Regions from separate parts of the Pseudoalteromonas sp. MMG033 genome, predicted to be linked through region 2. Evidence: predicted binding sites of a transcription regulator. Region 2 holds the regulator's gene; the other holds the start of a gene.
The links. The regulator LexA, encoded in region 2, represses DNA repair genes until DNA is damaged. The targets are predictions, from matches to a motif close to TACTGTATNNNNATACAGTA.

Region 1 (4,877 bases), 1.1 Mb from region 2:
TGCCAGACTTTTTCATGCGCCTTCATGGGCCGACTAAAGCAACCACGTTAGGCATGGCATGTTTGCTTTTTGCCGCGATGGCACATTACAGTGAATATGGTGATGGGCTTAGTTTAAAAGAGATTCTTATTTCTTTGTTTTTACTTATTACCGCGCCAATCAGTGGTTATATGTTGATTAAGTCTGCAATTCACCACCGAATTGATTCTACTGATAAGACGACTGGCAAAGACAAAATAGAAGAAGATTAAGCCCTTATTTTAAGCTGGGTGTGTCGGCACCCAGTTTTCTTTCTTACCCCACCATTTGATTCTTAAATATTTATATTCTAATTTAATTGTTGATCTAGATTAATTTATTTTTGCACATTTCGATTTAAACACTTATTGTCAATTAATCTTTAATATTTCTGTAGCATAATCAATTTTAGAAATTAAAGAACCAACTTCTAACAGTTCACTCTTCGTGCGTTTTTATACTCACCTGTGGTTAGTCAAATTAGAATTACAAGGTCATTTATGCGACAAATCTCAATTAAATACAAACTCATGTGCTTTGTTATTACGATAATAATGGCAGTAATAGCAATGCTCGTGATAACAACATGGTTGCATTTACAAGATGAAAATAAAAAACAAAGTGAGCAAATACAATCTGTAATTCTATCGGAAATTAATACCCGCTTGGCTGCTCAAGGAGATTATTACGCACAAAAAAATTGCTGCGTTTTTAGACTCCGCGTATCGTGTACCAAATACATTGGTGGGCGCATTGGAATCGACATTAACAGCTCCCATTGAGCGTAGTGATATTCAATCAATGCTTAAAGGTGCCTTGAAATCAAGCCCAGATATTTCTTCTGTATATGTGCATTTTGAAAAAAATGCCTATGATCAAAAAGATGCGCATTTTACTAATGATGCTGCGCACTCGGTTTTAGGCAGTGGCGCACTTGAAATGTATTTTACTCAACATAGCGTCATGTCCTCCTCAGCAAAATATTCAGAAACGCTCAATCGTTATGGTATACGTGAGGCTGAATGGTATTTATGTGCAAAAGAAAGCAAATTGCCATGCATTATGGAGCCGTATCTGTACGAAATTTCCAAAGGCAATGAAATGCTGATGACATCACTGACCGTGCCTATTACACAACATGGACGTTTTAAGGGGATTATAGGTGTGGATGTCAACTTGCCAAATCTACAGAGATTAGTGCAAGAGCTTTCAAGTCAGCTTTATCAGGGACAAGGAAAGGTATTATTACTCAGTGAACTTGGCTTGGTTGCCGGTGCAAGTCATCATCATGATAGTTTGGGTAAACCTCTCACTGAAATTTTAGAAAGTGCACTTGCTGAGCAACTAACATCTTTGCATACGAATAAAGGCTATCAAGAAGTTGGCAACTCCATTTTTGTTGCCAGTTCAATCAAGATTCAATTGGCAAATACGGTCTGGTCTTTAGTAATTGAAGTCCCAAAGCAAGAAGTTTTATCTTCAGCCTTTATGATTGAAAAGCAGTTGCATCAGTCCACTGAAGACCTTGGGATCTGGATGTTGATGCTGGGAATAGTGATTGTCACAGTGGCTTTGGCTTTGAGTATCTTCTTGATCAATACGATCACTAAACCTCTTTCATATATCCAATCACGGGTTTCTAATCTTGCCTCCAATGAAGGGGACCTAACACATAAGCTGGAAGTTACGCATCACGCAGAATTAATCTCTTTGGCGAACGGCTTTAATCTATTTACAAATAAATTAAGGCATATGATCGCGGATCTAAAAGGGCTTGCCCAGCAGTCATATCAACAGTCTTATGTTACGACAGAGGCCGCCATAAATATCAAAAATAAAGTATCAAACCAACATATTGAGATCGATAGTGTTGTGACAGCGATCAATGAACTTAGCGCGACGGCCAATGAAGTAGCCAGAGCTTGCGAACAAGCTGCGTCTACAACAGATAAAGCGGTTAGAACAGTCAATGACTGTGAGCGCAGAATCGTTTCGACAACGAGTACGGTTGAAGAGATTGCGTATCAAGTTTCAATCGCTCAGTCAGCATTTAATAAGGTTGCTAAACGCAGTCATGATATTTCACAAATCTTGGATGTGATCAGAGCGATAGCAGAGCAAACGAACCTATTGGCATTAAATGCAGCGACAGAAGCTGCGCGAGCTGGAGAGCAGGGCAGAGGCTTTGCAGTAGTGGCTGATGAAGTACGTTCTTTAGCTTCTAAAACACAAGCGTCGACCGATGATATTGCACAATTGATTGAAAATTTACAAAGCGAAATTAAAGGGTCTGAAGAGATAATTGAACATACGGTAAACAAGGGCCGTGATGCAACACTTTTAAGCCGGGAGGCTGCAAACACCATGAAAGGACTTGTGGCGGAACTACATAATATCTCCCATGAAGTGACTCAAATAGCAACTTCTGCTGAAGAGCAAAGCATGGTAACAGAAGAAGTTAATACAAATACGACGAGTATTGCTGATGCAGCTCGTGAGTTATCGCAGTTTGCTGACGAGGTCGAGCTGGCAGCGAGTATGATGACTCAATTGGTCGAGCAAAAACATGGGCAGTTAAATTTGCTGAAGACATAACTCCCACTAGTACGGGCAGTTTTTGATAAAAATAGCGAGTTTCTTATTTAATAAAAAGACGCAATTATTTGCATACCCTAGATTTGTTTAAATGAGTTGGCTAGAATGACTGTAATTATATACAGTAAATGAATTTTATGAAGCTCTATATCGCAGAAAAACCTTCACTTGGGCGAGCAATTGCCGATGTACTACCAAAACCCCATAAAAAGCAGGATGGGTTTATAGAGTTAGGCAATGGTGATTGCGTTACTTGGTGTATTGGCCATCTGTTAGAGCAAGCAGAACCAGAAGATTATGATGAGCGCTATAAAAAGTGGCTGATCCAAGATTTACCCATTGTGCCTTCAGAGTGGAAATTTAAAGCTAAACCAAAAACAAAAAAACAGTTATCTACTGTTAAGCGGTTAATAAAAAAGGCGAATGTTTTAGTCCACGCTGGAGACCCAGATAGAGAAGGTCAGCTACTTGTTGATGAAGTGATCCAAGAGGCTAAACTTTCACAAGCAAAAAAATCATCAGTTGAGCGTGTACTAATAAGTGATTTAAACCCCAGTGCAGTAAAAAAAGCGCTTAACCAATCTAAATCTAACACTGAGTTCATGCCTTTGAGCATCTCTGCGTTAGCTAGGGCAAGAGCAGACTGGTTGTATGGAATGAATTTGACTCGTGCATTTACCTTAGCTGGGCAAAAAGCAGGTATTCAAGGTGTGCTATCAGTTGGACGGGTACAAACGCCTGTATTAGGTTTGGTTGTACGCAGAGATGAAGAAATTGAAAACTTTGTCTCAAAACCGTTTTATGAAGTGATAGCAATACTGCAAAAGCAGACAGGTGAGCAGTTTGAAGCTAAGTGGATCCCCAGTGAGGCTTGTTTACCTTACATGGATGAAGAAAAGCGGGTGTTATTGAAATCTCTGGCAGAGAATGTAGCGAGTAGAATAAAAGATAAACCGGCAGACCTAACTGAACTGGAGCAAATGCCTAAAAAGCAAAATCCGCCGTTGCCATATAACTTATCAGCTTTGCAAATCGATGCAAATAAGCGATTTGCTATGTCAGCCAAGCAAGTATTAGATATCTGCCAATCCTTATATGAAAAGCATAAATTAATTACTTACCCTAGATCAGATAACCGATATTTACCTAAAGATCATTACAGTGAGCGCAATGACATATTAGCAGCAATGCTTAACAACAAGGGTGAAAAAGAGTCGCATATCAACAATGCGGACTTAAGCTTAAAAAGTAAATGCTGGAATGATAAAAAAGTAGAAGCTCACCACGCAATCATACCAACAAAGAAACAACTAAAAACAGCGCAGCTGGGTCATCATGAGCTGCAAGTTTATGGATTGATCTGTAGGCAGTATTTAGCACAGTTTTACCCTGCTTACTTATATTCTCAAACTAAAGCGCATATACAGATCTCTGGTGGTAAGTTTATAGCCAAAGCAGATACGGTGATCGATATGGGCTTTAAGGTTTTGTATCAATCAAATAAAAAAGAGCCAGAGGATAAAAAGCAACTACCGATGCTTGAAGTTGGTGAGCCATTACACTGCAATGATGGTGTAGTAATGGAAAAACATACACAACCCCCAAACTTTTATACGGAAGCGACATTATTAAGTGCCATGACGGGGATTGCACGTTATGTAAAAGACAGCGATATTAAAAAAGTGCTGAAAGAAACAGACGGCTTAGGAACCGAAGCTACACGAGCAGGTATCATAGAGCTTCTATTTAAAAGGAACTTTTTAAATAGAGAAGGAAAGTCTATTAAGTCCACAGAGCTAGGACGAGGGCTTATTAACACAATCCCCAATAACCTATCACTGCCTGATAGAACAGCGCTGTGGGAATCGCAATTAACAAACATTGCACAAAAAACGGCTTCGTATAATCAGTTTATGTTACCGCTGCAAAATGAGCTATCGGAACTCGTGGGGCTATCTCAAACAATTAATACAGACGCATTAAAAGGGATCTCAACAACAAGTGCTTTCAAAAAGAAAGGCAGCTACCGTAAAACCCGTCGTAAGTCAGCATATACGAAAGGAAAAAGTAAATAGTTAGCGATAATTACCTTGTAAAGTACAAACAAGACACTATATAGCTATTAGAATCTAAATTAAGAATGCCTCATTTATGGAAAACAAAATTACATTAACGCCTGAAAATATCCAACAGGTACTATCATCTTCCTCTGCAGATCATCTTGTGTTATTGAGCTTCTATAGTGCTCAGCACCCTGATTGCGC
Region 2 (4,877 bases):
CTAAGCGGGAAGCGAGCCTCGAGATGAGTTCTCACTTTAACTTTAAGTTAACTGAAGGGCCGTTGAAGACTACAACGTTGATAGGCGAGATGTGGAAGTGCTGTGAGGCATTGAGCTAACTCGTACTAATTACCCGTGAGGCTTAACCATACAACGCCAAAGTGGTTTGACTTGTTAGAAGTTAAGAATAGAAAGTAGACGATAAGAATTTAATTTAGTTTTCCAGATTTTACAGAATTTGCTTGGTAACCATAGCATTTTGGAACCACCTGACTCCATGCCGAACTCAGTAGTGAAACGAAATAGCGCCGATGATAGTGTGGGGTTTCCCATGTGAAAGTAGGACATTGCCAAGCGCCAAATAAAAGAAAGCCCGATTCGAAAGAGTCGGGCTTTTTTCGTTTATAGCTTAACATTTTGGAACCACCTGACTGGAAGGCCAGCCCCGCCCATGCCGAACTCAGTAGTGAAACGAAATAGCCGAAGGGTCGGCCCCGACCGATGATAGTGTGTGGGGCGGACGGCGAGTCTTTCCCATGTGAAAGTAGGACATTGCCAAGCACCAAATAAAAGAAACCCGTTGCAGAAATGCAGCGGGTTTTTTGCGTTTAAGTCCCTTGGTAGTGGTAAAACTAGCTCATCTCACGGTTATATGTTTTAGTGCATTACGTTATTTCTTTGTAGATAGTTCTGCGTTGTCTATTTATCCCTGAAGCTGGGTTCCATCGCGCCAATACTTCAATCGGCGCTGTTTAAAATAGCTTATTTCACCTTGCGCAAAGAGAATGAACTCACTTCGTTCTCTGTCATTAGCCCTTTACACGATAACTGCGAAGCTTCGCTTCGCTCTCATTTCGCCCATGTGAAAGTAGGACATTCTACTGCGTAGCGCACCAAGGGGCCAATTAAATAACCCCGCTGCTGTTAAAATGACTCAATTCACCTTGCGCAAAGTAAATGTACTCGCTTCGCTCTTTGTCACTGTACTTTGCACTTAATTCATCCATTCGACATTAGTACATCTATGTACGTCAAACCCGTTGCAGAAATGCAGCGGGTTTTTTCGTGCTAAATCGTCTCGAAAGTTGTAGAGGTCATGCACATTGATAAAGAGACGAATTAGCGCAAGGTGAAGGGAATATCCTTCACCGCCGACAAGGCAAGCTCAAGATTTCCTCAGCAACAGCTAAAACGGCTCATTTCACCTTGCGCGAAAAGAATGCCAGCGCTTCGCGCTGTGTCATTAACCTTTCGTACGATATTCACCTTGCGCAAATTGAACGTACTCGCTTCGCTCGCTGTCGTTACATTTTGCACGTTAATCACCTTGCGTGAAAAGAATGCCAATGTTTCGCGTTGTATCATAAACTTTCATTTTGCTCAAAGGTTGGTGAATCGCAGCGCAATTGTTTGCAAAGAATGGCTATTACTTTCGACGAAATATAACTTCTTGTTGAACATATAGATTTATTATTTCGCTCATCCAACTTACAAGATGCAAAACATTAATGACAGTAAGCGTTGGTGATAAGTCTATTGTGTCTTTTAGCAAATGGTGAGACATCTTAGATTAGTGCTCGTTAAGCTCGTGTGGTGCAAGTGCATGGCACAAAGTAGTCTTCGCTTAGGTCGTTACACAGTATCTACCTTATGTAATGTAGTCACAACCTGAGCCTTTTTAAACTTTAGAAATCTGCTTCAGAGAGACTAAAAACATTTAATAAATTTATACTCTTTATATATTTTTTAAAGGTTGGTTACCTTTTTAAGAACACGATATTTTTATGTTTTTCGTTTTTTAATTTCGTTTGGTTATATTGATTTTATAGAAGTTATTATGCGCTATAATAATTTATTTATTTTTGTTGAAATGAGAAATAAATACTGTTAGGTTTATTTGTGTCAACAAGGAGATATAAAAATGTTATTAAAACTCAAAAAGAAAAACATCAAACTTATTAGTCATGATAAAGCTAGCGTACCAGCTGAGATGACTCCACAGGTTGCAGGCGGCTTCTTCAAGACTTGGGAGTGCACTGGTACTAGAACTTGCCCAGGTACTTATACGACTTCAGCTTGCTAAAGTCTGTATTTAATGAGCTACATAATTGTAGCTCTATTACGTAATTTATTATTCTTTTAAACACTCATCTTATTACTACTTTTTATTATATTAATGCTGTTCTAAATTTCATTATTATCTTTTCATATAAATAAAGTGCGATTTAAATTCTTAATCCCTACTTATTTTATATTTTGCAACAAAGTTGGTTTTCAACTTTAGATATTAATCACTTTTCTGTTTTTATTAGAGTCTGGTTTTTATTCTTTACTCAGTCAAAATTATAGAGGTTTTGTATACTTAATAGATAAGTTTGAGGGCCTCAGTACTAGATGGGATCATCAATTATCATTAAATGCTTAGAGATTTTTGTTGTCCTACGTGGCTTCAGATTTAGGTTTTTATCTTAGCCTTATTATTAATGAATCGAAAAAATTGTGAGTAACATGATTTGCTGTGATCAAGTGATGCCCTCTTAATGTTGCTGCCTTGTTCCAAATAGTTCTAGTGAATCAGTCAAGTATTAGAGGTTTAGCATTGCGATTTAATTTTAACTGTATATACTCACAGTAAATGCACTGTATGGAAAACCAGTTATATGCGACCTTTAACAAAACGACAAGAACAAGTATTCGAGCTGATCAAAGTTTTTATCAAAGACACAGGTATGCCACCGACTCGTGCGGAAATTGCAGATTCTCTTGGTTTTCGCAGTGCCAATGCTGCTGAAGAACATTTGAAAGCGCTTGCTAAAAAAGGAGTCATTGAAATGGTGCCTGGCGCAAGCCGCGGTATCCGATTGGTGGAAGCGGATGAACCAGAGCAGCTGGGGTTACCTCTTGTAGGTCGCGTAGCAGCTGGTGAGCCTATTTTGGCGCAAGAGCACATAGAGAATCACTGCCAAGTAGATCCAGGGATGTTCCAACCACCTGCTGATTACTTACTTCGGGTTAATGGTATGAGTATGAAAAATATCGGCATAATGGATGGTGACTTGCTTGCTGTTCATAGAACTCAAGTTGCCAATAATGGGCAAGTTGTTGTTGCTCGTGTTGAGGAAGACGTCACCGTTAAGCGTTTTGAAAAAGTCGGTAAAAAAGTATTCTTACATGCTGAGAATGAAGATTTCTCACCGATTGAAGTTGACCTAGAGCAAGAGGTTTTCAATATTGAAGGTCTCGCTGTTGGTGTGATCCGCGGCAACTTGTAACGTTTTGCTGATTGCCTGATAAGCTGAGATATTATATTTCAGCTTATCTCACCAAAACCATTTTTATAAATTAAAAGACCCCTTTTAAACTATACTTCCATATCATATACTTACGTTACATAAATATAACATCAGCTTTGGAATACGTGCTTGTTAAGCAAAAATAAAAATTATTTTGCACTAAATCCATGATTCGCAGTCTGAGCTATTCGTCTTAATTTAAGAACTTAAATTTATTTGTATTCACAGGTTACATTTGATTTCAAAAGAGATCAGAGGCTTGCTTGTGATTGTGTTAAAACCACTGGAAATGAATTGAATATGGAGCAGCTTATGACTTGGTTTAAAGTAGTATTGATTGTGGCTTTGGTATGTATGTTATCCGCCTGTGCTTCGAGCTCAAACAATACACGGTCAGGCTTTTTACCCAATTATGATGTATTACTCCCCTCTGATGACTATGAAGACACCAACTTATTCGTTGATAACACATTCAATAGAGAAGTGTTAAGTAAAATCGAAGTGCTCTATATTCCTCAGTTTGAAGTGTGGATTAACGCTTCTGAATCTGAGTTTTTAAACATTAATCCTCAGCATGTTGCTAAGCTAAGTCATTACATGCAGTCGCAAATGCAAATCAAATTGAGCCCTTACTATAAAGTTGTAACAGCAAAACCCGAAGGTGTAGATGACACTGTATTGACAATTGAAGGCGCTTTTACAGATGTGCAATTTAAACCCATTTCATTACAGGTGAGAGACTTTGTGCCTATCAGGTTAGTGTATAACGCGGGCAAAACAGCTTACTTGGCTGCGACAGAGCAAACCGAGGCTTTAACACATGTGTCACTTGAGTCAGCGTTTTATTTAGGGAGTCGAAAGGCCCCAGTGGTGATGATGACTGCACATAAAGAATTGGATTCGGTACTGAAGACTGATGGTACTGAGAATGTTGAAACGGTTAAGGCCGTACTCGATGTTTGGATAGGTAATTTTGTTACTGCGATGACTCAACATCGTAATGTTCAGTAAAACTAAAGGAGCTTTTATGAAGATAATAAAAGGCAAGCAGCTAGGTGTTATGGCAATATTTTGTTTGGCATTAATTGGTTGTTCAGAGCAAAAATCAGAGCAAGAGCAATCAGAGCAGCTTCGTCCAGTGAGGACATTATTGCTTTCTTCACAAGTCGATGGCCCTTTGGTGGAATTCCCTGCGGTAGTCGATGCAGCTTCTTCTGCGGATCTATCATTTAAAGTACCGGGTGAAGTTACAGAGTTGCTGGTAAAGCAGGGGCAAGAAATTCAGCTTGGTGATGTTATTGCTAAGTTAGACGCAACAGAATACAAACTTTCTTTAGATGAAGCGCAGGCTAATTATAATAAAGCACAGGCGGATTTTAGGCGTGCTAAACAACTTATTAAATCCGGTACGATTTCGCAATCTGACTATGACCAACTACAGTCCCACTTTACTAGTGCAAAAAGTAAATTGGCGAATGCAAAAAACAACTTGTCTTACACAAGCTTAAAAGCATCATTTTCGGGTGTTGTGGCACGCACTTACATAGAGCGTTTTGAAGAGGTACAAGCCAAGCAAGTTGTCGC

Region 1: AC2CZC_RS00035 (DNA topoisomerase III) is a predicted target of LexA. The motif match lies at 2,721-2,740, and genes of this name have one in related genera.

What each region holds. Positions count from the first base shown of each region.
Region 1 covers NZ_CM170070.1:7,793-12,669, reverse strand. The annotation lists gene AC2CZC_RS00045 (Na+/H+ antiporter subunit G) at 1-251, shown strand, start outside; gene AC2CZC_RS00040 (methyl-accepting chemotaxis protein) at 772-2,613, shown strand; gene AC2CZC_RS00035 (DNA topoisomerase III) at 2,751-4,688, shown strand; gene AC2CZC_RS00030 (tetratricopeptide repeat protein) at 4,765-4,877, shown strand, end outside.
Region 2 covers NZ_CM170070.1:1,088,823-1,093,699, reverse strand. The annotation lists rRNA gene AC2CZC_RS05010 (23S ribosomal RNA) at 1-150, shown strand, start outside; rRNA gene rrf (5S ribosomal RNA) at 242-356, shown strand; gene AC2CZC_RS05000 (hypothetical protein) at 1,177-1,365, opposite strand; gene AC2CZC_RS04995 (hypothetical protein) at 1,922-2,083, shown strand; gene lexA (transcriptional repressor LexA) at 2,661-3,272, shown strand; gene AC2CZC_RS04985 (DUF3313 family protein) at 3,606-4,304, shown strand; gene AC2CZC_RS04980 (efflux RND transporter periplasmic adaptor subunit) at 4,321-4,877, shown strand, end outside.